DNA from 4 places in the Pseudoalteromonas sp. SG44-17 genome. Region 1 is predicted to be linked to each of the others. Evidence: predicted binding sites of a transcription regulator. Region 1 holds the regulator's gene; each other region holds the start of a gene.
The links. Region 1 encodes sigma-54, which starts transcription at its own class of promoters, with help from an activator protein. Its sites were predicted from a motif close to GTTGGCACGNNNNTNGNNT; they were not measured.
Positions count from the first base shown of each region.

Region 1 (7,689 bases):
CTTCTTTTGTCATTTTAATTCTCGGATTTGCAGCTCTCGTTTGGAGTGCAGATCGCTTTGTATATGGTGCTGCGGCACTGGCAAAAAATTTCGGTGTTCCTACTCTTATTGTTGGTTTAACAGTTGTTGCTATGGGCTCGTCAGCCCCTGAAATGATGGTCTCAGCATCAGCTGCGCTTGCAGGTAAAACTGACACTGCAGTGGGTAATGCCGTTGGCTCAAATATCACTAATATTTTACTTGTTTTAGGTATTACCGCGCTATTGCGCCCACTATCAGTATCATCAATGACATTAAAACGCGAAATGCCGCTTGTGCTGCTAGTGTCAATCGCCGCCTGGTATATATTTTCGGATAACTACTTTTCATTTGCTGAGGGCGTTGCATTAATCATAGGCTTTGTGGTCTTTATTGCGGGCTTAGTTATTATTTCTATTCGCGCTAAAAACCAAGCTGATGACCCATTTGTAAGTGAAGCCTGTGAAGACGTACCAGATAACGTGCCCACCAAATCGGCTTTATTTTGGTTAATTATTGGTATGATATTACTGCCTGTCAGCTCACATTTTTTAGTTGGCTCAGCAGTTGATATAGCCAAATACTTTGGCCTAAGTGATTTAGTAATAGGGTTAACCATTATTGCTATTGGCACCAGTCTGCCTGAGCTGGCAGCCTGTATTGCTGGGGTATTAAAAAACGAAGATGATTTAGCACTGGGTAATATTGTTGGCTCAAATATCTTTAACATTTTAGCTGTGTTGCCACTGGCTGGGATTATCAACCCTTCAATTATTGACCCTTCAGCTGCAAACCGTGATGCCTTAATTATGATTGGTGCCACCATAGCCCTTATAGCTATGTCCTTGAGCTTTAAAGGTACAAGACGCATTAATAGAGTTGAAGGTGGCCTGTTATTGGTCGCATTTTTAGCATATCAGAGTTATATTTTTAGCCAAGTTGCTTAATGCTACCCACAAAATGGATAACACAATGACGCAGTTAAATTTTATTGAACAAGGTAAGCGGGTGCTAGAAATAGAGCGCCAAGCACTGCTTGATATAACCCAATATCTAGACGAAAACTTTAATCAAGCTTGCCAATTGATGTATCAATGTCACGGAAGGATCATAGTAGTCGGTATGGGGAAATCTGGGCATATTGGTAATAAAATTGCTGCAACACTGGCAAGCACTGGCACGCCTGCGTTTTTTGTCCATCCGGGTGAAGCAAGTCATGGTGATTTAGGGATGATCACTCGTGATGACGTGGTTATGCTTATTTCTAACTCAGGCGAAACCAGCGAAGTACTGAATATTATTCCGGTTATTAAACGTATTGGCGCAAAAATGATCGCCATGACAGGTAACCCTGAATCATCAATGGCAAATTGGGCTGATGCTCATGTATGCATCAAAGTAAGTCAAGAGGCCTGCCCATTAGGACTCGCCCCGACTGCGAGCACGACTGCAACGCTTGCGATGGGTGATGCAATAGCCGTTGCTCTGTTAGAAACCCGAGGCTTTACTGCCGATGACTTTGCGCTATCGCATCCAGGGGGAAGCTTAGGCAAACGTTTACTATTGTGTTTAAAAGATATTATGCACAGTGGCCCAGCAACGCCTATGATCAATGACAAGCAATGTATCAAAGATGCATTAATCGAAATGTCGGCCAAGGGCTTAGGTATGACGGCCATTGTTGATGACACAGGGCAACTTGCAGGGCTTTTTACTGACGGTGATTTACGCCGAATTTTAGAGCAACGAATGGATATTCACAGTACTTTGATCAGCACTGTCATGACCCGCTCTTGCACTACAGCAACTGCAGATATGCTTGCCGCCGAGGCACTCAATATTATGGAGAATAAGCGTATCAATGGCTTAATTGTAGTTGATGATAAACACCACCCTATTGGTGCTCTTAATATGCAAGATTTGCTCAAAGCAGGAGTTTTATAATGCAGTTTGCTGACTTATATCAGCCACTTTCAGATGATGCGAGCGAGCGAGCACAAAAAATCAAACTCCTGATCTGTGATATCGACGGGGTGTTTTCAGATGGCCGCATTTATCTTGGCAATCAAGGTGAAGAACTCAAAGCGTTTAATACTAAAGATGGTTTTGGTATCAAAGCACTGATCAATAGCGGTTTTGAAGTTGCCGTGATCACCGGTCGTCATTCACAGATAGTTCAGCAACGGATGACTAGCCTGACAGTACCGCATATTTACCAAGGTCAAGAAAACAAGTTGCAAGCTTATCAACAGCTCAAAGATAAATTGCAGTTAAGCGATGAACAAATCGCTTACATAGGCGATGACGGGCCTGACTTGCCGGTAATGGAATTAGTTGGTTTTGCGGTGGCAGTAAATGATGCTCACCCCTTGATCAAGCGAGTTTCACATTATACAACCATGCTCCCTGGTGGTTTTGGAGCGGTGCGTGAACTCACTGATTTATTAATGCTCGAAAATGGTAAATCATTAACTAGCGAAGGCACAAGCTCATGAATAGTGCGCGTTTAATATTATGCGTATTATTTGTCGGCTGTATGGTATGGCTGTGGTATCCGTATTTTTATCAAAGCACTGCCATAAAACAAAACCAAGAAGATATAATAGCAAAACCTGATTATACTGCGGTGGCATTAAAACAAACCGCGTTTGATGAACAAGGTAAAATTAGCCACAAAGTAACAGCTGCAAAAATGGAACTTTACCAACAGTTAGGGTTTACTTACTTTGAACAACCTATTTTTACACTCTATAATCAACAGCAAACGTGGCAAATTAATGCCGATGAAGCCACCCTATATGAAAATCATCAATTAATTTTAGAAGGTAATGTGGTTGCTAAAAACCTGACCAATAATGCCATGATTGAACATATAAACGCAGATAATATTCAGGTTGATATTGAACTACAAACCATGAGTTCAGAACAACCAGTTGAATTAATCGGACCAAATTTAAAGATCACTGGGCGCGGCCTCCATGCCGACTTAAAAGCCGAAGTGGTAGAACTAATTAACCATACGCGAACCATATATTATGACCAATAAATTTGCTCACTTGCTTGTGATACCAAGCTTATTCATTGCCTTTGCAAGCTTTGCTGAAAATACGGCACCACCTGCGGATCAAGTCTCTATCAGTGCTGAAAAGCAGCTTGCCCAACTGAAAGATAATATCGGTATTTTTGAAAAAAATGTTGAAATCATTCATGGTAACCGCCGTATCAAAGCGGATCGACTTGAAGTCCATAAGCGCGAAGATTTAGGCAATAACAAACAATTGCTTGTTGCAACTGGTAACCCTGCTTACTTTGAAGAAAAACAAACTGATGGCACAATAATGAGCGCCAGTGCTGATGAAGTCCGTTACGATGTCGCCAAGCGCTATTTAACGTTAATTGGTAATGCACAAGTCACTCAAGCAGGTCAAAAAATTAATGCCAAAAGCATTACCTATGATATGGACCAACAGCTGATCAGTGCTGAAAAAGGCGCAAGCTCAAACGATCGCGTACACACTATTTTGGTACCTGTTGACAGTAAAAAAGACAAACCTAAAGGGCAGCCATGAGTATATTAAAAGCTGAATTTTTAGCAAAAAGCTATAAAGGTCGCCAAGTTGTAAAAAGCGTGGGTTTAGAAGTTAGCGCAGGCAGCATTGTTGGCTTACTGGGTCCTAATGGCGCAGGTAAAACCACCACTTTTTATATGATTGTGGGTTTAGTACCTAGCGACAAAGGTAAAATAAGTATTGATGATAATGACATCACTTTACTGCCAATGCACAGTCGCGCACGGTTAGGGATTGGCTACTTACCACAAGAATCATCCATCTTTCGTAAGTTAACTGTTTATCAAAACCTGATGGCTATTTTAGAAACTCGTAAAGAGCTGAATAAACAAGCCAGAGAAGAAGCACTAGACAGCTTACTTGATGAGTTTAGCATTCAACATATTCGCGACAGCCAAGGTATGGCATTATCTGGTGGTGAACGTCGTCGAGTTGAAATTGCACGCGCTTTAGCCGCAAATCCAAAATTTATCTTACTTGATGAGCCTTTTGCTGGCGTTGATCCTATTTCAGTGTTAGATATAAAGAAGATTATTGAACACCTTAAAAACCGTGGTATTGGCGTACTTATTACCGACCACAATGTACGAGAAACCCTTGATGTTTGTGAAAAAGCCTACATAGTTTCTCATGGGGAGTTAATTGCATCAGGTACCCCTGAGCATGTACTTGCCGACCAAACAGTCCGCGATGTTTACCTGGGCGAGCAATTTAGGCTATAAAGCCACGCTCGGCTAAGTATCTGCTAGACTTAACGATGATAACAATAAAAGGATTGTTAGAGATACATGAGGCAATCACTCCAGCTGCGCATGGGCCAGCAACTTACAATGACACCACAGCTGCAACAAGCAATTCGCTTATTGCAACTCAGTACATTGGATCTCCAGCAAGAAATTCAAGAAGCACTCGACAGCAATCCATTGTTAGAGCTAGAAGAGCATGAATATTCAGACGACACGGCTGGTAAAAACGAACAAAAACAAGACAACGATGACTTAACCGTTAGTGCATCAGCAGACGACAAGCCCAGCGAATATGAACAAGAAAGTAGCGAAGCATTAAGCAAAGAGACTTTAAGTGACGAAATGGCTATGGACGTCACCTGGGACGAATACATGAGTGCTGCGCCAAATACGTCATCCGGCCCAATGCCTGAAGATGAGTCAATTTATCAAGGTGCTTCAACTGAAACCCTGCACGAATATCTGATGTGGCAATTACAGCTCACACCTTTTAGTCCAACCGATGAAGCCATTGCCATTGCGATTGTTGAAGCTGTTGACGATTCAGGTATTTTAACCTTGAGCTGCGAAGACATCGCAGAGAGCTTAAATCAAGGTAATAACGAAGAAGAAATCGAACTCGACGAAGTGCAAGCAGTGTTAAAACGCATTCAGTTATTTGACCCTGTTGGTATTGCTGCGCGCAGCCTACAAGAATGTTTATGTATTCAATTAAATCAATTTGATCCTGCAACTCCTTGGATTAGCGAGACTAAAATGATTTTAACTGATCATATCGATTTATTAGCTAGTCGTGACTATCGCACTTTGATGAAAAAGACTAAGCTTAAAGAAGATGAGCTGAAAGAAGTAATGACACTGATCCACAGCCTTAACCCAAAGCCTGCGGATACTATAGTACGCGAAGAGTCAGAGTATGTTATACCTGATGTTTCGGTGAAAAAAATTAAAGGTCGCTGGGTGGTTGAACTTAATCCAGACAGCATGCCAAAAATTAGAGTGAACAGCCAATATGCGGCAATGTCACGCTCAGTAAAATCAAGCACTGACAGCCAATTTATACGCTCGCATTTGCAAGAAGCTAAATGGTTTATTAAAAGCCTAGAAAGTCGTAACGAGACGTTACTCAAAGTAACTAACTGCATTGTAAAACAACAGCAGGGATTCTTTGAGCATGGCCCTGAAGCAATGCGACCTATGGTACTAAACGACGTTGCTGAAATGGTTGAGATGCACGAATCAACAATCTCTCGCGTAACGACACAAAAGTACATGCATACCCCCCGTGGTATTTTTGAGTTAAAGTATTTTTTCTCAAGTCATGTAAGCACTGAGAACGGCGGCGAATGCTCTTCGACAGCTATTCGAGCATTGATCAGAAAATTGATCAGTGCAGAAAACTCAGCGAAACCATTGAGTGATAGTAAGATTGCAGATATATTGGCAGAGCAAGGTATCAAAGTAGCTAGACGGACTATTGCAAAATACCGCGAGTCGCTGGCTATTCCACCGTCAAATCAACGTAAAAGTTTGATTTAAGGCGTAAAATCACAAGAGGAAAATGCTTATGCAACTAAATTTAACTGGTCGTCACGTAGAAATTACTGATTCATTAAGAGACTATGTAAACAATAAGTTTGCCAAGCTTGAAAGGCATTTTGATCATATCAATAATGTCCATGTTATTCTTGATGTAGAAAAACTAAGCCAAAAAGCAGAGGCCACATTACATGTCAGTGGCGCTGAATTATTTGCCTCGACTGAGCACCAAGACATGTATGCAGCTATTGACGGACTAATCGATAAACTTGATCGTCAAGTAATTAAACACAAAGAGAAGCACGCTCGACACTAACACTATGAAATTAAGCTCACTTATTTGTCAGGACTGCAGTAAAGCTGCGGTCCTTTTTAATAGCAAAAAACGGATCATTGAATTTATAAGCCAATTGGCTCATGAACAACTCCCTCAGCTATCACAACAAGAAATCCTCAACGCACTACTATCGAGAGAAAAACTAGGTAGTACCGGTATTGGTCGTGGTATTGCTATCCCTCATGGCCGTATGAGTGGTGTTGAAAACCCGCTAGCAATAATTTTAGTGAGTGAATCACCGGTTGATTTTGATGCGATTGATAATCGCCCAGTTGATATATTTGTAGCCCTCATCGTACCAGATGGTGACAGCCAACTTCATTTGAAGACGTTAGCCACAATTGCTGATAAACTCAATAACAAAGATTTTTGTAAACAACTACGTAGCGCAAAAACAGACCAAGATTTGTATCATGTAATTGCAGCTCAATCGTAGTCATACCAATTGTATTGAATTAGAGAGTAATTATTGCAACAGGGAAATAGCTCTAGAACAAGGTGGAAATTATTTATATAGTTGTTCTATATAAATAATTTTAAACAAAGTTAGTGGGTTATTTAACAAGCAAGAATGAGCATGTTTTTAATAAAATTGGTATTAAATGAAGGAGAATTTACATGGAGTTAATCATCATCAGTGGGCGTTCTGGCTCAGGTAAATCTGTTGCTTTACGTGTAGTAGAAGATCTTGGCTATTATTGTGTAGATAATATTCCAGTTAACTTATTACCGTCATTAGTACGCAGTGTCTCTGATAATTACGACAAAATAGCCGTCAGTATCGATGTTCGTAATTTACCGAAGGAGCAGGAAGAATTTAACGACATTCTTGAATACTTGCCTGGCTTTGCAAATCCGACGCTATTTTATTTAGACAGTGATGATCAAACCTTGATCAAGCGATTTTCTGAAACCCGCCGCTTACACCCATTATCTTTGGACTCTTTGCCACTGGATTTAGCCATCAAGCAAGAAAAAGTGTTGCTTGATGTATTAACTACTCGTGCTGATTTCATGCTTGATACCACAGATCTCAGTGTCCACCAGCTTGCTGAGTCAATCCGTGAAAAGATTTTAGGGAAAAAAGATAAAAAACTAATCATCACCTTTGAATCATTTGGTTTTAAGCATGGTATTCCAAAAGAAGCCGATTATGTATTTGATGCACGTTTTTTACCTAATCCACACTGGGAGCCTGAGTTAAAACCGCTCACAGGCCTGGATCAACCAGTAAAAGATTATTTAGCCAGTCACAGTATCGTGCAAAAATTCACTTGGCAGATCCAAACCTTTGTACAAACTTGGTTACCGCACTTAGAACGTAATAACCGCAGTTACTTAACAATTGCTATTGGTTGCACCGGTGGTCAACATCGCTCAGTTTATCTAGCGCAAACTATAGGTGAAAGCTTCTCGATGAGCCACAGTAATGTGAAAATTCGCCATCGTGAACAAGAATAACAACTCACGTTTACAGTAA
Region 1 is NZ_JACJEV010000051.1:1,821-9,509, reverse strand. Features, by position in the region: gene H5182_RS20865 (calcium/sodium antiporter) at 1-965, shown strand, start outside; gene H5182_RS20860 (KpsF/GutQ family sugar-phosphate isomerase) at 991-1,962, shown strand; gene kdsC (3-deoxy-manno-octulosonate-8-phosphatase KdsC) at 1,962-2,513, shown strand; gene lptC (LPS export ABC transporter periplasmic protein LptC) at 2,510-3,064, shown strand; gene lptA (lipopolysaccharide transport periplasmic protein LptA) at 3,054-3,587, shown strand; gene lptB (LPS export ABC transporter ATP-binding protein) at 3,584-4,309, shown strand; gene H5182_RS20835 (RNA polymerase factor sigma-54) at 4,376-5,872, shown strand; gene hpf (ribosome hibernation promoting factor) at 5,901-6,188, shown strand; gene ptsN (PTS IIA-like nitrogen regulatory protein PtsN) at 6,193-6,645, shown strand; gene rapZ (RNase adapter RapZ) at 6,828-7,670, shown strand.

Region 2 (7,689 bases), on a different contig from region 1:
GATAAAAATTTTGGTGCTCTGATAACTTTCACGCGTAATCAACGTTCATTGCGTCGTGATGGTCTTGAATCTTGGGGTTGGCATGAGCAAAACTTCCAACAAAATACAGATGGTACGCTCACAGCAAGTGACGATAACACCGCAGATATAAAAAATATTTGGACACCTGGCGGAGGTGGCTCAGCTATTTTCCAGCAACAACGTATTTTGACTAGTGCAACTGCGAATTTTGAATATCAACCAAACTTAGATTGGAATATTCAACTTAATACCTTGTATTCAGTACTTAATGCCGATAACAGTAACCAAAACTTTTTATGGCAACCCAGTAGCGTGTTTGCCAGAGGTGGCCATATCAGTGATGCTCGTATAAGTGATAACACATTAACTTACGCCCGCTATTCACAAGTGCCTGAGCAAAATGCACAAAACCTGCCTTTTAGTACTGCAATGGAAGCTATTTGGCGAGAATCTGAAATAAATACCAGCAGTGTGCATTTAATTGTCAGTCAACAAGCACACCTTTGGCAGAACCAATACCAAATTGGTTTTACCAAAGGCGGTGGTGGCTCTAAGCAAGATCACACATCGCAATTTTCCGCCAATACTGCTTTTAGCGTAAACACCACTGAGCGTAAAAATATTATTGCCAATTATGATGTTTCTCCCCTTGATGCACAGGCTTGGCAACTGACAGAAGCACGTAACGACAGCCAAGATTCCAATGATCAAGAGCTCTATTTACAAGGTGATTTTGAACGCGCAGTTGATCATTCTATCATCAGCGCGATTAAAGTAGGTGCAAAATACCGCGACCATCAACGCGATTTTATTCGTTACCGTTCATTCAATGGCGCATTTGATGGTATAGCTCAACAGCTTGATTGGACGTTAGCGGATTACCCTGCTAGTTTTCCCCATGGCTTTTTGTCCGATATTGGTGATCAATATACCCTCAGAAATTATAGCTTCGCCAATATTAGTGCGTTATCAAAAGACTTCCAAACTATCGACTTTATAAAACAACAAGAAAAAGCTAGCAGATTTGATATTCAAGAACGCACCACCGCAGGTTATGTTAAATTGATGCTAGATGGTGATGACTACCGTGCTAACCTTGGCGTAAGGCTTGTAAATACTAGGCAAGACGCTGGTGCTTATAAACGTATTGGTTCACCGGTTGAACAACAAGAAAGTTTTGCATGGCAGCAACATAATAAAAATTATGTCGATATATTACCCAGCGCCAATATCAGTATTGATTTGAATGAGAACCTGATCGCCCGTATCAGCGCCGCACGCGTAATGTCACGTCCTCAGTATAATCATTTAATGCCTTCAACTAATTACAATGTCACTCAAGCACAGGGTCAAGGAGGCAATCCTGACTTAGACCCCTATCGAGCCAATCAATTTGATTTAAGCGTTGAGTGGTATTTTAATGATGCAGCCCTCCTTTCTGTGGCGTTATTTAATAAAGATGTCGAATCATTTGTTGAATTTAAACGTACCATTGAACAACATGAAGGCATTGAAATGACCATTGACAGACCAATCAATGGCAGTGGTGGTACTATTCGCGGTGTTGAGATTGGCTATCAACAAGAGCTTATCTATGGTTTTGGCTTGATCACCAACTATACGTTTGTTGATGGCGACCGAACAGATAGCACATCAGCGCGCGACGATTATGTACCCGGCACCTCAAAACACACTATTAATCTAACCAGTTATTATGAAAATGATTGGCTAAGCTCACGCTTGGCGTATAACTATCGCACACATTTTGCCACGGGTGTGGGAGAGACTATGATGGATGATTTTGGCCAACTTGATGGTAGCGTCACTTTTAAAATATCTGATAGCCTTGATTTTGTTATTGAAGCGATAAACCTCACCGATGAGATCACTTACCTTTATGAGCGTAATGAATATGCGCCAACGGGCATTTATCAAAATGGCCGTCGCTTTTATGTTGGTGTGCGCTACAGCCATTAGCCGACAATGTTTGCCTATTAATCGCATATTTTAGCATTTAAGGTACACCTTGTTATAATCCTTCGATAATTAAAACATGCGAAGGAAAATTCATGATAAAAACTAGCCTAGCACTGGCTCTTGGACTCTCAAGCTCACTGGCATTTGCAGCCACATCGCTTACTGTAGAAGATATCCCTAAAATTCAGTCAGTTATTCAAACCAGCATTAGTCCAGATGGTGACAATGTTGCATTTACCCGCTCAGTGCCACGTGAATTATACGTCGACGAGAATGGCGCCAATTACAGCGAACTCTATGTCGTCGATGATGAAGGTGTCGAGCGTCCTTTCATTACCGGCTCTGTAAGTATCAAGAGTATTCAATGGTCAAACGATAGCAAAACGATCTACTTTTTAGCAAAACTTAAAGACGACAAGTTTACCGCGTTATATCAAATTCCAGTGGATGGTGGTCAAGCGCAAAAAGTACTATCGCTTAAAGACACATCAATTTCTAGCTATCAGTTAAGCCCGAATAACAAACAACTCGCTATTTTAGCTATGCCAGCGGCTGATAAATCTGAAAAAGAGCTAAAAAAATTAGGCTTTATGGCTGAGGTGTATGAGCTAGGCTTAAAAGATAAACAACTATTTATTGTCGATTTAGCCAAAACAGATAAACCTCTGACACCAACAGCGCTTAACGTTGCGAACTATGTAAGTGATGTAAACTGGGCCGCAAAAGGCGATAAGTTATTAGTAAAAACCCAGCCTACAGCGCTAATTGACGACAAATACACTAAATCACAATGGCACTTATTTGATATTGCGACTAATCAAGTGACGATGTCGTTTGCTACTGAAGGTAAATTAGACAGTGCTGAACTGTCTCATGATGGTCGTTACATCGCAATTCTAGGTGCCGAAGATAAGCATGATCCAGCAGCTGGTCGTTTATTTTTAGCTGACACAAAAACAGGTGAAGTAAGTGATTGGTTACCTAATTTCATGGGTCATATCGTTGATTTTGAATGGTCACATAAACGCAACACGCTTAATTTTATTGCCAATGTAGGTACGCAAAGTTTTGTCGCAAGCATTAAAACCGGCTCTAATAAATACAAAAAAATTATTAATGAAGGCCAATTTATTGCATCAAATCTGAGTATTTCTGATTCAGATAAAACCTTAGCGCTACGTGCAAACACTGCAAAGCACCCAAATGAAGTATTCATTATTCGTGGCTCTAAAGCACAACGTTTAACGGATTCAAACAACTGGTTGAATGACAAACGTTTTGCTAAGCAAGAAACTATTTCACTTAAGGCCCGCGACGGTGTTGAGATTGATGGCATATTAGTCTACCCATTAGATTATGAAAAAGGCACGCGCTATCCATTGATCATGTCAGTGCACGGTGGCCCTGAAAGCCATGACAAAGACGGTTGGGTAACAAACTACTCGCGCCCAGGTCAAATGGGGGCTGCACGTGGTTATGCAGTCTTTTACCCAAATTACCGTGGCTCTACAGGTAAAGGCGTTGATTATTCAAAGCTTGGTCAAAACGACTATGCAGGTAAAGAGTTTGACGATTTAATTGACTTTAAACAGCATCTTGTTGAAATGGGCTTAGTTGATACTAAACGTGTTGGTATTACGGGTGGCTCTTATGGTGGTTATGCATCAGCATGGGCCGCAACAAAATTAACTGAACACTTTGCTGCGAGCGTAATGTTTGTAGGTGTTACCAACCAACTATCTAAATTTGGAACTACTGATATTTCCAACGAAATGAATCTTGTGCATGCACGTTCATACCCATGGGATAAATGGCAGTGGTATTTAGAGCGCAGCCCTATTTACTGGGCTGGCCAGTCTAAAACACCATTACTGATCATGCATGGTAAAGATGATCCTCGCGTACACCCTGCACAATCAATGGAACTATACCGTTATATGAAAGTACAAGGCAAAGATGTACGCCTTGTATACTATCCAGGCGAAGGTCATGGTAACCGTAAAGTAGCCGCGCAATATGATTACAGTTTACGTTTAATGCGTTGGATGGATAACTATTTAATTGACGGCAAAAAAGACATGCCAGCATTCGAGATTGACCATGCAGGCAAGTTAAAAGCGGTAAAAGACGCCAATAAATAACTCTCTTATTTTGTGTAAATATGCTTTTAGGCCAACATTCATGTTGGCCTTTTTGCTTTTGAATAACAATGTATATGGATGTAATATAAAGACCTAACTCGGTAATTTTTACAAGAAAACATCCTAACAAGCTAAAATATAAAAATTAAATCAATATATTACAACAACTTAAAAGTTGGCTTCTGTCTTGCAATATTCATTGTAATTAATGAGTAAAGCAAGGAAAACCCATGAATATTTTTGAAGCACTTCGTAATGATCACGATAAACAACGTTCGCTTGTCGATGCGCTGATAAAAACCCAGGGGGAGTCACCGAATAGACAGTCTCTTATGGATAATTTAAAACATGAGTTAGTAGAACATGCTAAATTTGAAGAGCGTTATTTCTACAATCCTTTGATGTTTGATGATTTAACCCATGAAAAAGCCCGTCATAGTATTGCAGAGCATCATGAACTTGATGAATTGATTGAGCAACTTGAAGAAACTGATATGAGCTCACCAGCGTGGCTTGTGACCGCTAAAAAATTACATCATCTTGTACATCATCATCTCGCTGAAGAAGAGCATGAAGTATTTCAACTAGCCGGTAAAGCGCTAACCGAAAGTCAAAAAGAAAGTCTAGCCGAAAAGTATAATGATGCGATGAGTTAACTGCTATATGTGCCCGCTTTAATTTATAAAGCTCTCTAAATAGCAACAACTCTATACCATTTGCATTTATTAGGCACCTCTAACACGGTCAATACTTGGCTAAGCAAATACTCTTAAATTAACTAAGCCCGGCATCAAACGCTGGGTTTTTTAATGCTCATGCTCCATCCCCACCTTTATTTAATATGAAAATCATTCATTGAATGTAAATATTTCGCAATTGAATATACAACTGATAATTGTTATCATACCCACCTTGGTTACTTATTAGATTAATAATCTTTATTCTTGTCATGAAGGAAGTACAATGAAATCCCGCCCGCTTTATCTGGCCTCACTGATCAGTGCATTATTAACATCAACAACACTTATTGCTGATGATGACACAGCTGAAAATATGGAAGTGATGGTTGTCACCGCTTCTGGTTATGAGCAAAAATTAATAGATGCACCTGCAAGTGTCTCAGTTGTCTCTCGCGAAGATCTACAAAATAAGCCATTTACTAGCCTTGCTGATGCGCTTCGTGATATCGAAGGTATCGATGTTGGTGCCGGACAAGATAAAAACGGTAATATTAGTATTACCATGCGTGGTTTACCCGCAAGCTATACTCTAGTGCTTATTGATGGCCGCCGTCAAAGTGACGTAGGTAATATAGGCCCAAACAACTTTGGTAACAGCCAATTTATGTATATGCCGCCACTTGAGGCTATCGAGCGAATTGAAGTCGTTCGTGGCCCAATGTCCACTTTATATGGCGCTGATGCAATCGGTGGTGTAATCAATATTATCACTCGTAAAAATCTTGATAGCACCCATGGTAGCGTCACGGTAAGCAGTAATATCCAACAAGACGATCAATACGGTAACGATAATAAAGTCGATATATATTTGACCGGACCAAGCGGCGTTGAGGGATTAACTTACGGGATCCGTGGTAGTTTTTATGACCGTCAAGAAAGTGAGCCAACTTACAGCGAAAGTTTACCACTTCCAGATGGCAGCATGTGGGTTGATGATGGTAGCTTTGGCGATAAAAAAATCGTTGCAGCACGTAACTGGAATGCCGGCGCAACAATAAACTACCTGATCAATAATCAGAATGAAATCACCTTTGAGTACGACATAGCCAAACAGCGTTACGATAACACCGAAGGTCAAACAGGTACGTTAGATAGCCCAGTCAGTTTATGGCGTGTTAGCAAAGGCATTGTACAGCCACGCGTTGGTTATACTCCATATCAACGTGTTGAACGTGAGCAATTTGTATTTGCACATGTTGGTCGATACGATGTTGGTACGCTGACCAGCAGCATTACCCAAAGCAGCAGTGAAAACTTTGGTCGCTCATTACCTCTTAATGTACAAGAGCGTTTAGGTGTGCAGGCCATTTGGGACCAAGCAGTACAAGATCAAGGCATCGACAAGCCAGAACTAACGGATGCAATTTACGCTCAACTTGATGAGACTTTTTTACCACGCCCAATGCGTACACTAAAACTTGATAACTTAATTATTGATACTAAGTTTGAATCAAATATAGATAACCACTATTTTGTAGTAGGCGCACAATATTTTGATGCCGAAATGGAAGATGGTGTATTTGGTATGTACGGGGATGGCTTCCGTGAAGGTACGACTCAAGATCATCGTCAAACAGCTGTATTTGCTGAAGATAACTGGGAAATTACCACAAATCTAACTGCAACTTTCGGCGCTCGTTATGATCATCATAATATCTTTGGCTCACAAGTTAGTCCTCGCGCTTATTTAGCCTACTCTCCTGCTGATGAATGGACTTTCAAAGGTGGTATCAGCACAGGTTACAAAACCCCAGAGCCAAACCAACTATTCTCTGGTATTACAGGTTTTGGTGGCCAAGGTACTAAACCTTTTGTTGGCACGCCAGACTTACAACCAGAAACCAGTGTAAACTACGAAATGGCTGCTTACTTTAATGGCAGTGATAGTTTTAGTGGTAACGTAACGGTGTTTTACAATGATTTTAAAGACAAAATCATTAACCAAGATAACTTACCAAACTGTGAAGTGGCCATAGCTGATGAACCTTGTGTTGAAATTGGCGCAGGTTGGGCTGGCATCGGTAGCACCACCTTTACGCAAGCTGCTAACGTAGATAAATCAGCTACTCGTGGTGTTGAAATTGCTGCTAATTGGCAGATTATTGAACAGTTGTCACTACGTGGGAACTTTACTTACACCGATAGTGAAGTGAAAAGTGGCCGTGATGAAGGACTACCTTTAGTTAATACACCTAAAAATATGTATAACTTAACGCTTGCATGGCAACCATTGGATGATTTGAGTATTTCACTTATTTCTGAAATCCGCAGCGATCGTTACCGTGGTACGGCAAATGTGTCTGGTCCACAGGGCCCTGAAACACAAAAGCTCTACTACAAAGCCTATGATCTATATCATTTAGCAGCAAGTTATAAAATTAATGATAGCCTAGCATTAAATGCCCGTATTAATAATCTGTTAGATGACGACTTATCAAGCCGTACTTGCTTATTAGCAACCTCAGAGGAAGAGTACGAATGTACATCTGATTACAATACCACCCAAAAAGCACGCAGCTTGTGGGTATCAATGAGTTACAGTTTCTAGAATAAGAAGCTATAAAAATAAAGCCCAGCAACAATGCTGGGCTTTTTATTATTACGATTTAACCGTGCCTTTTATACTTCATCACCCAACACAGATTCGTGGCCTACGCAGATTAAAGCGTATACTCAATAAGGGTTACCGATGAATAAGCAAAGGAAGCCTTAACTTATAGTATTAAATTTTAGAGTTTATTCGCTTAGTATGTGAAGATATGTTTTGACAGATTTAATTTAAATCATTGAGGGATCTTATGTATAGAATA
Region 2 is NZ_JACJEV010000002.1:197,870-205,558, reverse strand. Features, by position in the region: gene H5182_RS02335 (TonB-dependent receptor) at 1-1,998, shown strand, start outside; gene H5182_RS02330 (S9 family peptidase) at 2,091-4,139, shown strand; gene H5182_RS02325 (hemerythrin domain-containing protein) at 4,370-4,795, shown strand; gene H5182_RS02320 (TonB-dependent receptor domain-containing protein) at 5,103-7,427, shown strand; gene H5182_RS02315 (alpha/beta fold hydrolase) at 7,678-7,689, shown strand, end outside.
Region 2: a site for sigma-54 is predicted at 4,314-4,332, ahead of H5182_RS02325 (hemerythrin domain-containing protein). Genes of this name have one in related genera too.

Region 3 (7,689 bases), on a different contig from region 1:
GCATCAATTTCAACAGCATTAACCTGCATAGTTGGTTTGCGTTGCTTGCACATTAATGCCAACAACCCAGTACCTGTGCCAATATCAAGTAACCGCTGTGAAGTAGTTAAGTCAGCCCATGCACCGAGTAAAATTCCATCCGTCGAGACCTTCATCGCACTGCGCGTTTGCGCTACTTTAAATTGTTTAAACACAAAGCCTGACATTTTTTCACCTTTTCATTCACCAACTGGCGGATAGCGCGTATAATTACCAGCAATTGTCCTCTATTTTTGACACTCTATGCAATTTTCTGATTTTGATATTGATAACAAGATACTACAAGCCGTTGCTAAAATGGGTTACGAAACCCCAACTAGCATTCAACAACAAGCGATCCCTGAAGCGCTGCAAGGCCGTGATATTTTAGCCTCCGCACCAACCGGTACTGGTAAAACAGCGGCATTTTTGATCCCGGCGATTCAATACTTACTTGATTTCCCGCGTCGCGAGCCTGGTTTTGCCCGTGTTTTGATCATGACTCCAACGCGCGAGTTAGCTTATCAAATTCATGAACAGTGTGAACTACTTGCTAAAGGCACTAACCTTAAAATTGGTGTTGTTACTGGCGGTATTAACTACGGTACGCATAAAGAAATTTTTGAAAAAAATAACGATATATTAATCGCCACACCAGGGCGATTAATGGAATATTTAGAAACCGAAAACTTTCATGCCGAAAACGTCGAGATGCTTATTTTAGACGAAGCAGACCGCATGTTAGACATGGGCTTTCGTAAAGAAATGATGCGTATTTGTGAAGAAGCAAAAAATCGTCGTCAGTGCTTTTTATTCTCAGCCACTCTTGAAGGCGATAGCGTTGAACGATTTGCAGAGCAAATTTTAAAAGATCCAGCCCTATTAGAAGCTGAATCTTCACGTAAAGAAAAAGCTAAAATCCACCAATGGGTACACATTGCTGATGATTACAACCATAAATTAGCAATGTTGGTTGAAATACTAAACAGTGAAGACTTAAGCAAAGCTATTGTGTTTGTTAAAACCCGTGATCGCCTAGAAACATTAGTCGGCGAGCTGACCAATGCTGGGGTTCGCGCAGCCTGGTTACGTGGCGAGATGCCACAAGACAAACGCATGAAGGCAATGGAAAATTTCCACAGTGGCCGTACAAGAATATTAGTTGCGACTGATGTTGCCGCCCGCGGTATTGATGTGGCTGATATTAGTCATGTGATCAACTTTGATATGCCACGCACAGCAGACGTGTATGTTCACCGTATTGGCCGCACTGCTCGCGCAGGTAAGAAAGGCATTGCAATTTCGTTAGTAGAAGCCCATGACATTGCAGTATTAGCAAAAATTGAACGCTACATTGAGCTGCGCCTTAAACGCCGTGTTGTTAAAGGATTTGAGCCGCGTCATAAAGAAGCTAAAGCGCCAATCAAAAAACATAAAGATCCGGTAAAAATCAAAGCCCGTAAAAAGGCCAAAGCAAAAGCTAAGAAAAAGAAATAATTCATCTGCTTTGACGCTACATAAAAAGCCGAGACTTATGGGGTTACTTCATATTCATAGTCTCGGCTTTTTAGTTTAATTACCAGCAGCTACTGACAAACTCCTAGGTCTTTCCAAACGGCCCATGCGCTGGAATTATCAGCAGGGTTTGCACCGCGTGTCCACCATTTCGCACTGTAGCGCTTACCATTATAGGCCACCTCTTCGCCAGCCGTGTATACAGCACTTGCACTCCAGTTCGATAAGTCTGTACAGCCAGTTTGTGTGCCATCTGTAACAGTTACTGTTTTAGTTAAGGTATGATTAAGTCCTTGGGCGTCACTTACCGTAAGTGCTACATCATAGGAACCTGCGGCTTGATAAGTATGATTGGGTGTTACGGTATTAGCGACACTGCCATCACCAAAAGTCCAATTATAGGCTGTAACAGCCACATCATCAGTCGATGCATTAGTGAAACTGACAGCCAACCCATTGACACTAAAATCAAAGTTCGCTTTAGGTGCTTGATTAACATCACCGTCATTTTGACAATTACCTTGACGCGACCAAACATTAGAATAAATCGCTGGACTTGCCCCCGTTGACCACCAAGTTGCTTTATATTTAACTTGGTTAAACTCAACCAAATCACCAACACGGTATGACTTTGCTGCATCCCAACTAGCTAAACCATCACAACCGCCAGGAGGATTCGATGAGATAGTCACAGTTTGACTACGCTGATTTGTTTGTCCTATGGTGTCAGTTACTTCTAAAAGGACTGTATAATTACCTTCTGCAGTATAAGTATGAATAGGGTTTTTAGTATTCGATGAATTGCCATCGCCAAAACTCCAGCTATAACTGCTGATCCCTTTATCATCCGTAGAGGTGTTATTGAAAGTAACCTGTTTATCATTTACGTTTGCACTAAAACTTGCAACTGGCACATTATCCATGCCACTACCACCACCGCAGTCAGATTGTGCTAAATAATCATAGGCATCTTTTGCTTTAACAATACCAAAACCGTATGAGGTATCCCGCCCTTGTGCGCCACGATCTTGCGCAGTGGTATTTAAAGCATCACGAATTTGTTGATTACTACAGTTTGGAAAGTGACTCCAGACTAATGCAGCTACACCAGATACATGCGGTGTTGCCATGGAAGTACCACTTATACTCTTATACCCGCCATTATTCCATGTTGAGTTAGTACCAACGCCTGGCGCTGCAATTTCAACCTGTGAATTATATTGTGAGAACGATGCCTTATTACCATTTCTATCAACTGCCGCCACAGATATAACCGCATCATAAGATGCAGGGTAACTTAACGAGCTATTCGCATCATTACCTGCAGCTGCAATATGCAACATACCTTGCGAATAGCTATTAGCAAAAGCTTGGCGCTCAGCATTAGATGATTGAGGCCCCCCCAAACTCATACTGGTCACTGTTGCCCCAGCGGCTTGACATTGACTGATAGCTGCAACAAGGTCAGAACCATATGCCCATCTTCCTTGGTCGTTAAATACCTTAACAATGTGTAAACCCAATTGGCCCGAAGAATTAACCCCAACAACACCCTGACCATTTCCACCTAACGCTGCAATAGTACCCGCAACATGTGTACCATGGCCGTTACCATCGTTATACCAATTACCTGTATCATTAGCGCCATAACCATCACTGCCAGTGACGCCTGTATTTGGTAAGTCAGGATGATTTAGTGTGTAGCCAGTATCCATAATACATACTTTTTGACTGCCAGTTAGGTTATCTGAAAGTTGTTGAGCTTGAACCATAGTAATACCATATGGGGTGCTTTCGGCCATTAAATAACGCTTTGGATCCACTTCTATACTGGCTACATCGCTACTTTGTAATAAACGAGCTTTTTGATCCGCCGTTAAAACCACCGCCATTGCGTTAATATCAGGCAAGCTTTGTAGTACTTCAACATTAGCTTGAGTAGCAACATCGCTCATCAAGCTTACTTTAATATTATTAATCTGCGCTTTACTTTGAGCAAACGCAGTATGTAGAGCAGTCGTTTGCTCAGATAAATGCACAATAAAACGCTCTGACTCTACTTGCTCAGCGATTGCAGAACCAGCTGTTGATAACAAAATAGCACTCGCTAATGCCGTTATTTTGAATGTTGGGGTTTTCGACGCTTTCATTTAAAAATCCTTGGATGTTAGTTTAAAGAGAATTGAATTAACAAATAATTCACATCAATTTAATAAAAACACCTAAAGACAACGCTGTCAATAAACCGAGTACAGTTGTTTATCCATAGAAAGTAGAGCAATTAATCTATTGTAATTAAAGAAAATATTTTTAATTAGATGGCTATACAGTAACTAAACCACATGCCTTTGATTTACTTGAGCTCAATGATTTTTGTAAAATAAATGTTACAGGTAATTTTTATATCATATTGTTCTAAAAAAACAAAAAAAGGAACAAATAAATCTAAAGTAATTAAAAATTACCGTATTTTTTACTCAGTTGAATGTAAAAAACTCCTAAATAGTTTACAAAAATTTTAAATTATCAATATATTTCAATGACTTAATCTTGGAATGAATATTGTAACACTAGGGTTACTAGTCACTAAATAAATATAATAGACGTTATGGGAGGAATCATGAATCGCTTCAAATTAACTATGTCATTAGTATGCTGTATATTTTCACTCGCCTGCACAATACAAGTCAGTGCGGCCACCAGCACAATTATGATCAGCAGCGTTTCTCCTCAACCGACATTACAACAGACTATAATTCATAAACTGCGCAGCAATCCAAACCTACACCTCTCGCAACTACAAGTGCACGTTAATGGCAACAAAGTAGCCCTGTACGGTATAACCGAAACCGGCTTTGAACGCGCACTGGCACAAAAGTTTTTAGAAAATACCCAAGGTGTGGCAATTATTGAAAATAAAATGCAGGTTAAAGTAGCTAGATAGAAGATTAAAAATTGATTTGCAAGGCTCTACTATTTAAAGACAAGATAAGCATTACTGTGCTTGCTCAACATATAAAAACATCACCAACACACCGCAATGCACAATAAGGTATTTAATAGAAATAGAACTGCTTTGTTGTGTTATCGCTAGTGCAATTAAACTCACTGCTGAGTTTAATTGGCAATTTTATGCGTTTAACACTAATGTGAGAAACACTAATCTCCAGATGAATTTTTATGATTTACTCAACTGCTTTAATTTTAACGATACCAAACTTAATGAGGCCAAAATATCCGATCTCGGCAGCTACCACTACAGGCAGAACTATTTTTAACCAATAGTTTGGTGAACCGTAAAACATCGCCAGTATAGTCACTGCAATAGATGAAATAATTAGGGCTGCAATACCGCCACTAACCTTATCAATTCGCACTGGCTCCTTACAATTTGAGCACTTTACTTTCAAGGGATTCATGGTGTTTAAAACTGCCATAAAAGAAATACTGGCACTACAATTATTACACTTACTCATTACTAACTCTCAGTTGGTTTAATAAAGAAATCTTTGGCATCGCTAAAATACAAAGCCCATGCAGCGAACAATGGATATATAGCTTTATTTATAATATTTGAAAATGAAAAAACAGCGTTACTTTCTAATGAAACGATAAGTGAATCACCCGCATATAAAAATACGTAAAGAAAAACTACAGAGAAAAACAAATGTAATCCTTTTGAATTTCTTTTAAATATTTGCCACATAGCAATTATTTGGATCGTAACAGCAATTGACCAAATAACTAAACTGATAATACCTAAAGTTGGGTCATCAGAAATAAACACCAGTAAAGCTGATGCGATAAAAGGCCAAAGACCATAACAAAAGAAACAAAGGATAACTGTTCCATAAACCATGATTTCTTTCATCCAGATACCTTAATTCCCTTTAAAATATATTGCCGCGCGCAACAGCGAACAAATCTACGCAGAGGAGTGATTGTCTAGCCCAAATGACATAGCTAACTAACTCATTGTATACAATTTAATAATGCCTAAGTAAGTTATATTAAACCACTCAACTTATAGCACTTATACATTATTTAAAAGCTAACGAGTATTTAGAATTACTCTTTCTATTCAAACATCAAAAAAGAACTAACTTTATTTACATTCAATCACTTAATCAAGCATTAATAGTAAATCGTAATTAGATAACTGTTTATCTAATTTGCAGATACGCAAAGTTACTAATGACCATAAAGCTCAAAATTCATTTTGGCAATAATAGCGACTTACAAATCCCAGCTAAACGCATACTTATGGTTTAGCTGGGATTTATCTGTAATAAAATTAGAAATTGCGTATTTCTACCGTTGAATTATTAAACTCAAATTTATTAATTTTGCCGCATTGAGCAACATGATTAGTACTAGCATAAGGGGGGTTTGCTTGCGCGATATTGCCCTCCCAGCCCTGACCATTTTTAATAAACGCTTTTACCTCAAACCATCCATTAACCGCTTTGCTGCAATCCATATCAACATCAAGCAGCCAATAATGTTCACCCCAAATATTCAGTGGTGTAACACCAAATCCATCATTAGCAACGGTTTTTTCTGCTCCCCAAGTTGCTGGCCAAATATTAGTTGTCCAATCGGTTGCGGTCCCTTGCGCCTCAATACTTTGGCCCGTTTCAATACCATACCAATCTAGGTAATTATCGTTTGCTTTCCAAGGACTGGTAGTGGCACTTTGCAAATTATTATGGCGAATTGGCATAGCACATTCAAAGTTGCTTGTTTGGCAGTTACGCCCAAGGTTTGTGTTTGCATAAACATGGTCAATCCCGCCGCGAATAAACATATCTTGGCCAGTTTGCGTTTGTGCGTTAATAAATATCACAGTTCGCTGCCAATCACTCTGAGGATCAGGGGTTGAGTTAGTGGTTAACTTGGCATTTTTATGAATAGCCATTGCATCCCACGCGGCTACATTTAAGTTTATAGTGCCATTTGCATTAACAGTAATAACTTCACCAGTACAACTTGTTGCATCATTAGTCAGCGCTCCTTTTAGCACGTTACAGTATTGCCCTGGAGCCATATCTGTTTGCACGGTAGTATTGAGTGTTGAGCCTTCTTTATTAATGGCAACATGCCCTGAACTTCCTCTACCAAAGGCTATTTGATTGTTAGTATTATCCCACCAATTGGTTGTTGCCCAGTTATCAGCCGTATTATTTCTAAAATCTACGCCACCTGCAATGTATGCCCAACGATGCTCACATTGCCAATTACTCGCAAAGCATTCTAAATTACCGTTGTTATGCACAGGTACGCTTGGACCACCAGCATCTGTGTCACCATGATAGTCGTAACTAGACATTACTTTTGGATAACCATACGGGTAAGCCAACATAAATACGTTTGCTAAGTCGTACAAGCGGCCATCTTCAAAGGTAATTACATTACCGGCACCACCATGACCGCGTTGATTATCATGATTATCTACAAATACTACAGCTGATGCACTTGGCATAAACCCCCACCCTTCACCAAAATTACTTAACCATGCGAGCGAGCCATTTCTAAAGGTATTGCCAAGTTCAGTGCTGTATTTAAACTCCGTAACTAAACCTGACGCTAAATACTCAGAGGCACCAACAGCCTCGCCACCTTGATCAATTACTTCTTGAAAGACCACTGGCGAGCCATTCACTTTCGCCATTAAACTTTGAATATCACTGGCTGCAACATGTTTAGAGGCATCAAACCGAAACCCCTTAACACCAATGGCTTGTAATTCATTAATGTAAGCCGCTAATGTGTTTTGGACATACGTTGCAGCGGTATCTAAATCTGCTAGTCCAACTAACTCACAGTTTTGTACTCGGTAACGATCGTTGCCGTAGTCAGAGCCATTAATGGTGCAACTGGTGTGAAAGTCTTGTGGGCTATAAATTGGGTATTGTTTATTACCATAGGTATTACCAGCGGTACCTGTACCACTGCCTGCAGCCATATGATTGATTAAAGTATCTACATAAATATCAACGCCAGCGGCATTACAGCGATTAACCATATCAATAAACTGCTCGCGGTTACCGCCTCGGCTTTGCAATAGGTAACTGACAGGTTGATAACGCGTCCACCATTGGCTGCCTTGTATATGTTCATTAGGTGGCGATATCTGTACCGCTGCATAGCCTTTAG
Region 3 is NZ_JACJEV010000012.1:14,748-22,436, reverse strand. Features, by position in the region: gene H5182_RS10560 (tRNA1(Val) (adenine(37)-N6)-methyltransferase) at 1-206, opposite strand, end outside; gene srmB (ATP-dependent RNA helicase SrmB) at 283-1,515, shown strand; gene H5182_RS10550 (S8 family serine peptidase) at 1,605-3,683, opposite strand; gene H5182_RS10545 (BON domain-containing protein) at 4,154-4,477, shown strand; gene H5182_RS10540 (hypothetical protein) at 4,719-4,910, opposite strand; gene H5182_RS10535 (hypothetical protein) at 5,012-5,404, opposite strand; gene H5182_RS10530 (alpha-amylase family protein) at 5,828-7,689, opposite strand, start outside.
Region 3: a site for sigma-54 is predicted at 4,083-4,101, ahead of H5182_RS10545 (BON domain-containing protein). Genes of this name have one in related genera too.

Region 4 (7,689 bases), on a different contig from region 1:
AGCCCATCCAACGGACGCCCTAAGCCATCAACAACACGACCAAGTAAACACATACCAACAGGCAGTCCGGTATCATTTACTTGTGGGATCACTCGCGCTCCAGGTAGTACACCAGAAATATGGTCATTTGGCATCAAGTAAAGCGTCTGATCATTAAAACCAACAATTTCAGCATCAACAAAACCATGCATGGTTTCAATTTTACATTGGCTGCCAACTGGCGCGCGTAATCCTTTCGCCTCTAATGTTAACCCTACAACACGGGTTAAAATTCCCGCAACAGCAGGCGTTGGGCTATGAATATGTTTTTGATACTGTTGTAAACGTTCACTTAATGGGCGTGGTTGAGAACTCATTGCAAACCAAAAATAGCGTTAGATACCACTACTATGCAAAAAACTATCCAACGTTTCTTTGACGCGGGTTTTTATAGTCATATCAATAGATGACTGAGGTGTTTTTACTTGGCAACCGCCGCGATCTAAAGTCGGCTCTGCAACTAACTGCCAATGGTTTTCAGCTAGTGCAGCTTCACCATAACTATTTTTAACCAGTTCAATGTCTTCAGGATGTAAATGAATACGCACAGTTTGCTGCTCATTGGCTAACGCATCGATACACTGCTTTAAACTTTGCAAAATGATTTCAGGGGAGGTTTTAATTTCTTGATAAACTAGCGCTTCGGTTAGCATTACGGTTAACTGTACAAGTTGCTTTTCGGCGTCATCATCGACTTTAGCTAATGGTGCTGACAAACTATCCAACAATGCTTTTAGACCCGTTAGCTGTTCTTCAATCAGTGGTTTTACTTCTTCTTGACCTTGTGTTTTACCAAGCTCAATGCCTTCTTTATAACCGGCTTCTTTTCCCTCACCTACGCCTTTTTCAAAACCATCAATATAACCCTGCTCGTGGCCTTGTTTTAAGCCTTCTTCGTAGGCATCTTGACGAATTCGTTCCAGCTCAGCCATTGTTAACGAGGGCAGCTCAGGCTCTTCGGGCTCTAGTGCTTGTTCACTTTCTTCAAGCTCTTTACGATATAAATCGGCCAGCGGTGTACCAAACGCCGTTGAACGACCATCGAATTTTCGAGTGTCTTGCGTAACATCTGGAATTGGCCAGTTTTCTAATAACTCATCAACTGCTTCACTGGCTCGTAAAGGACGACCTTGATATTGAGTAGGTTTGCTCATGGTTTACAAGAACTCCTCACCACCACCACCACCAAGCATAATTTCACCTGAATCAGCGAGACGACGTGCCGTAGATAAGATCTCTTTTTGCGCGGCTTCAACTTCGCTGATCCGCACAGGTGCCATTGCTTCTAAATCATCAGCAAGCATCTCTGCAGCCCGTTTTGACATATTGCCGAGGATTTTCTCTTTCAATGCATCATCAGTACCTTTGATGGCTTTCATCAGTACATCTTGTTGGACTTCTCGCAAGATAGCTTGAATACCACGATCATCAACATCCATTAAGTTTTCAAATACGAACATTAAATCTTGGATTTGTTGCGACATCTCTTCGTCATGCTCACGGATAGAATCCATCAACTGACCTTCAATATTAGTATCGAGGTAGTTCATGATATCTGCCGCCGCTTTCAAGCCGCCCATTTTTGCAGCTTGCGCACCAGCTTGTCCGGCAAATTGTTTTTCCATTATCTCGTTCAACTCTTGTAAAGCCGCAGGTTGAACTTCTTCAAGGTTGGCGATTCGCATGGTTAAATCTAAGCGCACTTTTTCAGGAAACTGCGCTAAAATTTCGGCCGATTGCTCAGGCTCCAAATACGATAAAACGATAGTTTGTATTTGCGGATGCTCATTGCGAATAATATTGGCAACCTGCTTTGAGTCCATCCATTTCAATGAATCAAGACCCTTGGCACCAGATCCCATAACAATTTGATCTATCAGGCTTGCCGCTTTATCTTCACCAAGTGCCGCAGTAAGCGCTTTTTTGATAAAATCTTCTGATTGGAAGCCAATCGTACTAAAGCTTTGTATTTGTTCTATAAATAAATTGTGCACGGCACTGATTTTGGCTTGCGATAGATCATCTATCGCCGCCATTGCCATACCCACTTTTTGCACCTGTTTAGGTTCAAGGTGCTTTAATATTTGCGCTGCATCTTCTTCGGATAAGCTTAGCAATAAAATTGCGGCTTTATCTACACCGTCTAATTTATCAACATCAAACGCTGCTGGCAGTTGTTTTTGTTCTTGATCAGTCATCTTCAGTTAACCACGCTTTCACAACTTGTGAGGAGAGTTCTGGCTCATTTGCTACTAAGGCACGAACAGCTTTTAATAAGTCTTCATCGCCATGTAGGTCTGGTAACTGTAGTGTACCATCACTTGAGAAGCCAACCGAAGCAGAATCAAAATCTTTATTTAGCATATCTAGGGTGTTATCACCAATATCTACACCAGAACTAAGCGCATCATCATCATACTCTTCAAGGGTATCATCTGGGTAAATCAAGCGTTTCAGCATAGGTTTAACCACCGCCATGATTAGCACTATAATAACCAATGCGCCAAGCACTAAACGCACAACTTTCATAAACCAGTTTTGTTCCCACAGTGGCACTTCAATAGCTAAGTCCATCGGTTCACGTACAAACGGTACTGTCACTACTTCTAATGCATCACCACGCTGTAAGTCAAAACCCACACCACCTTGCAGTAAACGACGAATATTTGACAGTGCTTCAACTGAGCGAGGCTCCATAGTCGTTTCACCATTTTCACCCACTTTTGCCACATAATCGACTGCCACAGACACACTAATTCGACGAATAACACCACTTTGCTGACGTGTGTGGGAGATAGTAGTATCAAGTTCATAGTTACGTGTCGCTTCTTTGTGAGTGCGACTGGGTGATGAACCAGAGCCTGCACCACCTTGACCGGCAATTTCAGGAATATTTGAATCTGTTGGAGGCTGATTTGTCAGCGCGCCAGGAATACCGATAGCTAACCCGCCGATGTTGTTTTCTTCAAAGGTGGTTTCACTGCGTACCGCCGGTAAATCAGGGTTGTAGCGTTTTTGAGTTTCTTCAATCGCACTAAAGTCCATACTTAAATCGACTTGTGCAGTGTAGTTACCCATACCAATAACTGGCATTAAGATACCATCTATTTTATCTAGATATTCTTGTTCACGTTTACGTTCAATATCGTATTCTTTGCGTGAGCGAGCAGCTAACGCACTTTGCGATCCTGAATTAAGTAATCGGCCATTTTGGTCTGTTACAGTTACTCGTGACGGCTCTAAACCTTGCACTGCTGAACCAATAATATCAACAATGGCGTCCACTTCTTCACTACCGAGCATACGACCACGTTTTAAAGTTAATACCACTGTTGCGGATGGTTTTTTCTCACGACGAGCAAAAACATTTTCTTTCGGTATTGCCAATAATACTTTAGCACGCGTGACATTTTGTAGTTCCTCAATCGTACGCGCTAGTTGTTGTTCACGACCATGCTTTAAACGTTCACGCTCTAAACGCTGACTAACACCAAAACCCATATCTTGCATGATAATATCAGTACCCGAGTTCGGCGCTTGCTCAATACCTTCGCGGGTCATTAACAATTTAATATTTTGATATTCATTTTCAGGAACAGAAACCACATTGCCATCAAGTTGATAGTCAATTTTTTGTGCATCTAAAAAGTCGAGCGTTTGAATTAGCTCTTCCGTTGGCATTTTTCCAAGTGGACGCATATCTGGTTGACGTGCCCAAATAATCACAAAAATAGCAATCGCTAAACAAATCGCTAATGCAATAATTAGAGTAACCTGACGCAATACATCAACGCCGTTTAATGCACTTAAATAGCCTGACTTTTGTTCTTGTTGATCGTCATTATCAGTTTGGTCGATACCGCCGCCGGCCAAAGCAAGATCTGTTGATTGATTAGATTGCGCCACAATAATTCTCCACTACCTAGTTAAACAGGCATGTTCATGATTTCTTTATAGGCTTCTACAAGTTTGTTACGAACTTGCACCGTAGCTTCAAAGGCAACTGACGATTTTTGTGATGCGATCATTGCATCCGCTAATGACACATTTCGATCGCCCATTTCAACCGCTACGACTTTTTGTTTCGCATCAGCTTGAAGGCCATTCACTGTATTGAGTGCATCACTTAACAAATCGCCAAATTGGGCGCTCGAAGTAGGCTGCGCCTGCGTCGGTAATTTGTTTACTTGATTACTACGACCAGCTTCGAGAGCCATAGATTGCATTTCTTGAAATAATGCGCTGTTTTGAATTTTCATAATTGTCTCTGACGATGCAGTTTACTAATAACTTAATAAAGCACAAAGCATGCCAACTAATAAAACAATAAATATCAGAAACTTAAGATTTATTTTAGTTGTCAGAGTTTTGACAAGTTTACGCCCAGCAAGGCTGAGCGTAAATTAAATAGTGAAGGAAAACAAAAATTATAGAGGCTTAAGCAGGTAAGGTGATCCCCAAATCACGCATTTGAGCCAATTTATAACGTAATGTTCGTGGGCTGATCCCTAATGTTTCAGCTACATCTTTACGCTTGCCTTGGCAACGATTTAGGGTTTCTAAAATAATTCTATGCTCTTTATCTTTAAGTTCATCTTTGTAACTTCCCGAATCCAAGCTTGGTAATTCTTCACGCAGCTGATTTCGTTCTGCTGTCGCTTTTATTGCTGGCGCTTGCAGATCATAATAAGCATCATTAGTTGGTGAACTTGTAACCGCCGAAGTCGCCCTTTCTGGCGCTGAATTGACCGGTACTAAACTTGCTGATAAAGCCGCAGTTAGAGGAGTCTGGGTTAAATTTTCAATAAAAATAGCACTTTCGTCAATCATATCACCGTGGCGTAATATCAGCGCACGCTGGATCACATTATCCAGTTCACGCACATTACCTGGCCAAGTATGAGCTAATAATTTTTTCTCTGCCGGTTCGCTAAGTACAGCGATAGGCTCTTTGCTTTTATTGAGATGACGTTCAATTAAATGCTTTGCCAACACGACAATATCGCCTGGACGTTGGCAAAGTGGACGCCACATCAACGGAAATACATTTAATCGATAATATAAATCTTCTCTAAACTGGTGCTTAGCCACAGCCTCTTTTAAATCACGGTTACTGGTAGCCAAAATACGCACATCCAGCTTAATAGTTTTGCGACCACCTAAACGTTCAACTTCGCGTTCTTGTAATACACGTAATAACTTAGCTTGTAGGCCTAAATCCATCTCAGTGATTTCATCAAGTAAAATTGTGCCACCTTGTGCTTGCTCAAATTTACCCGGACAAGCTTGAATCGCACCAGTAAACGCGCCTTTCTCGTAGCCAAATAATGTAGCTTCGAGCATATTTTCAGGGATCGCAGCACAGTTTATTGCGACGAATGGCTGCTCTGCGCGATCTGATTTATCATGGATAAAGCGTGCGAGTACTTCTTTACCTGAGCCACTAGGACCAAGCACCATCACACTGGCATCCGATTTAGCAACCCGACTAGCAAGTTCTAATAGCTGAATACTACTAGGATCAGCGACAATCGGGCCATCAGTTTCTTTTTCTGGCTCAGGTAGATAGCGGCTTACCATATTAAGTAGCACTTCGGGCGCAAACGGTTTGGCCATATAGTCAATTGCCCCTAACCGCATAGCCTCAACAGCATCATCAATAGTCGCATACGCTGTCATCATTAAAACCGGTAGATCAGGGTAATTAAGATTTATGCTGCGCAGTAAATCAAGACCACTCATCGCGCCCATTTGCACATCGCTCACGACCAGCGAAAAGCTGTCTTTTTTAAGTAGCACCATAGCTTGCTCGGCACTGTCAGCCGCAACGCAATCTATTCCAGACATTTCAAGCGTATCAATCAAGGCTTCACGAAGCCCCGCATCATCTTCAACCACTAAAATCGTGTTGTTCATATTGCCTCCGCCGATGTTGACTTTGTACAAATAGGTAACAGTAAACTAAAGCAGGCTCCGCCTTGAGCATTGTTCGTTACTTCAACTCGTCCTTGGTGTGCATTCGCGACTGAACTAACCACAGCTAAGCCTAAACCTGTGCCTTGGCTTCGCGTAGTAAAAAATGGTTCAAATAATTTATCAAGTAAGCTTAAATCGACCCCAGGGCCATTATCACTTACAGTAATACACACTAGCTCGGGGTCACTCGCATCCCGCTGCGCACTTAATTGAACGAGTGCATTACTGCCAATGACTTGAATACTATTGTGAATAAGGTTTTGAATGGCACTGGCAAGCGCAGTTTTATTGCCCATTATCTCGATATCAGGCTCAGGTAAACTGACCTGAAGTTCACTATTATTAAGTGCGACCATAGCATCAGCGCCAGTTTTCACTTCAGTTAATAATTGCTGCATGGAAACATGTTCAACAACTTGCTGATCGCCACTTTTAGCGAACAACAACATATCGTTTACTTGGGTCTCGAGATCTTTTAAACGCGACATTAACTTAGTATGAAAATTGCCTCGCGAGCTTTCGGGTAACCGCTTTGAACCTAAATTAGCGGCATACAAAATCGCAGCAGACAGTGGTGTTCGCACTTGATGTGCCAAAGATGCCACCATTTTACCCAGTGCACTTAAACGCTGCATATGTGCAACGCGTGTTTGTAAACGACGCGTTTCTGTTAAGTCAGTCATTAAGATTAATTGCCCTGGCTCTGGCGCTAATGCCGTTATTTCTAACTTAATTAAGCGACCATCTTTGAGCGATACTTCATGACCATCATCTTGTTGGGGCCGAAACGAGCGCTGGATCACACTGAACCACTTTTCACCTTCGAGTGGCTCCCCCAGCATGTCTGTTGCAATTTGATTAGCTTTAGCGATCAAACCGCGACCATCAAGCACCACAACACCCGCAGGCATTGTATCTACTAAATGACTTAACCAACTGGCTTGCTGGCGTAATTCACTTAACTCACCAATGTACTCTTCTTGCAGTAAGCATGGGTTATACTGGGTCGCTGTGATAAATTGTGGTTTTAAGACATTAGCTAAGGCCATAATGCATTCTCGTTTACAGGATCTAACTAGCTAAATGCACAAATTGTACCAACAATTATATTGTTTAATTTCATTTGCTTAGCGTATAAATAACGCGACAAAAAAATGACAAACTAAAATAAGCAAAGCAAGGAGACACTATGAATTCAACAAATTTATGTCGCTGCCCTTGGCTCGATGCCAGTAAAGATGACTATGTTGACTATCACGACAACGAATGGGGTGTGCCTGTTTATGATGATCAAATCTTGTTTGAGTTTATTACTCTGGAATCAGCACAAGCAGGATTAAGTTGGTATACGATTTTAAAGAAACGTGATGGCTATCGTCGTGCATTTTTGGATTTTGACGTGGAAAAAGTCGCACAAATGAACGAGCACGATATCGAACGATTAGTGCTTGATGAAACAATTATCCGTAATCGTTTAAAAATTGTAGCAACTATAAATAACGCCAAACGTTTTATTGAAATTCAGCAAGAGTTTGGCAGCTTCAGTAACTATCAATGGCAGTTTGTAGGTGGTAAGCCGTTAGTGAATGAGTTAGATAAACTTAGTGACTACCCTGCAATTACTGAGGCCTCAACTGCATTTGCAAAAGATTTAAAAAAACGGGGGTTTAAGTT
Region 4 is NZ_JACJEV010000009.1:38,980-46,668, reverse strand. Features, by position in the region: gene fliI (flagellar protein export ATPase FliI) at 1-356, opposite strand, end outside; gene fliH (flagellar assembly protein FliH) at 375-1,193, opposite strand; gene fliG (flagellar motor switch protein FliG) at 1,197-2,237, opposite strand; gene fliF (flagellar basal-body MS-ring/collar protein FliF) at 2,230-3,945, opposite strand; gene fliE (flagellar hook-basal body complex protein FliE) at 3,966-4,298, opposite strand; gene H5182_RS08655 (sigma-54 dependent transcriptional regulator) at 4,477-5,955, opposite strand; gene H5182_RS08650 (PAS domain-containing sensor histidine kinase) at 5,952-7,064, opposite strand; gene H5182_RS08645 (DNA-3-methyladenine glycosylase I) at 7,205-7,689, shown strand, end outside.
Region 4: a site for sigma-54 is predicted at 4,337-4,355, ahead of fliE (flagellar hook-basal body complex protein FliE). Genes of this name have one in related genera too.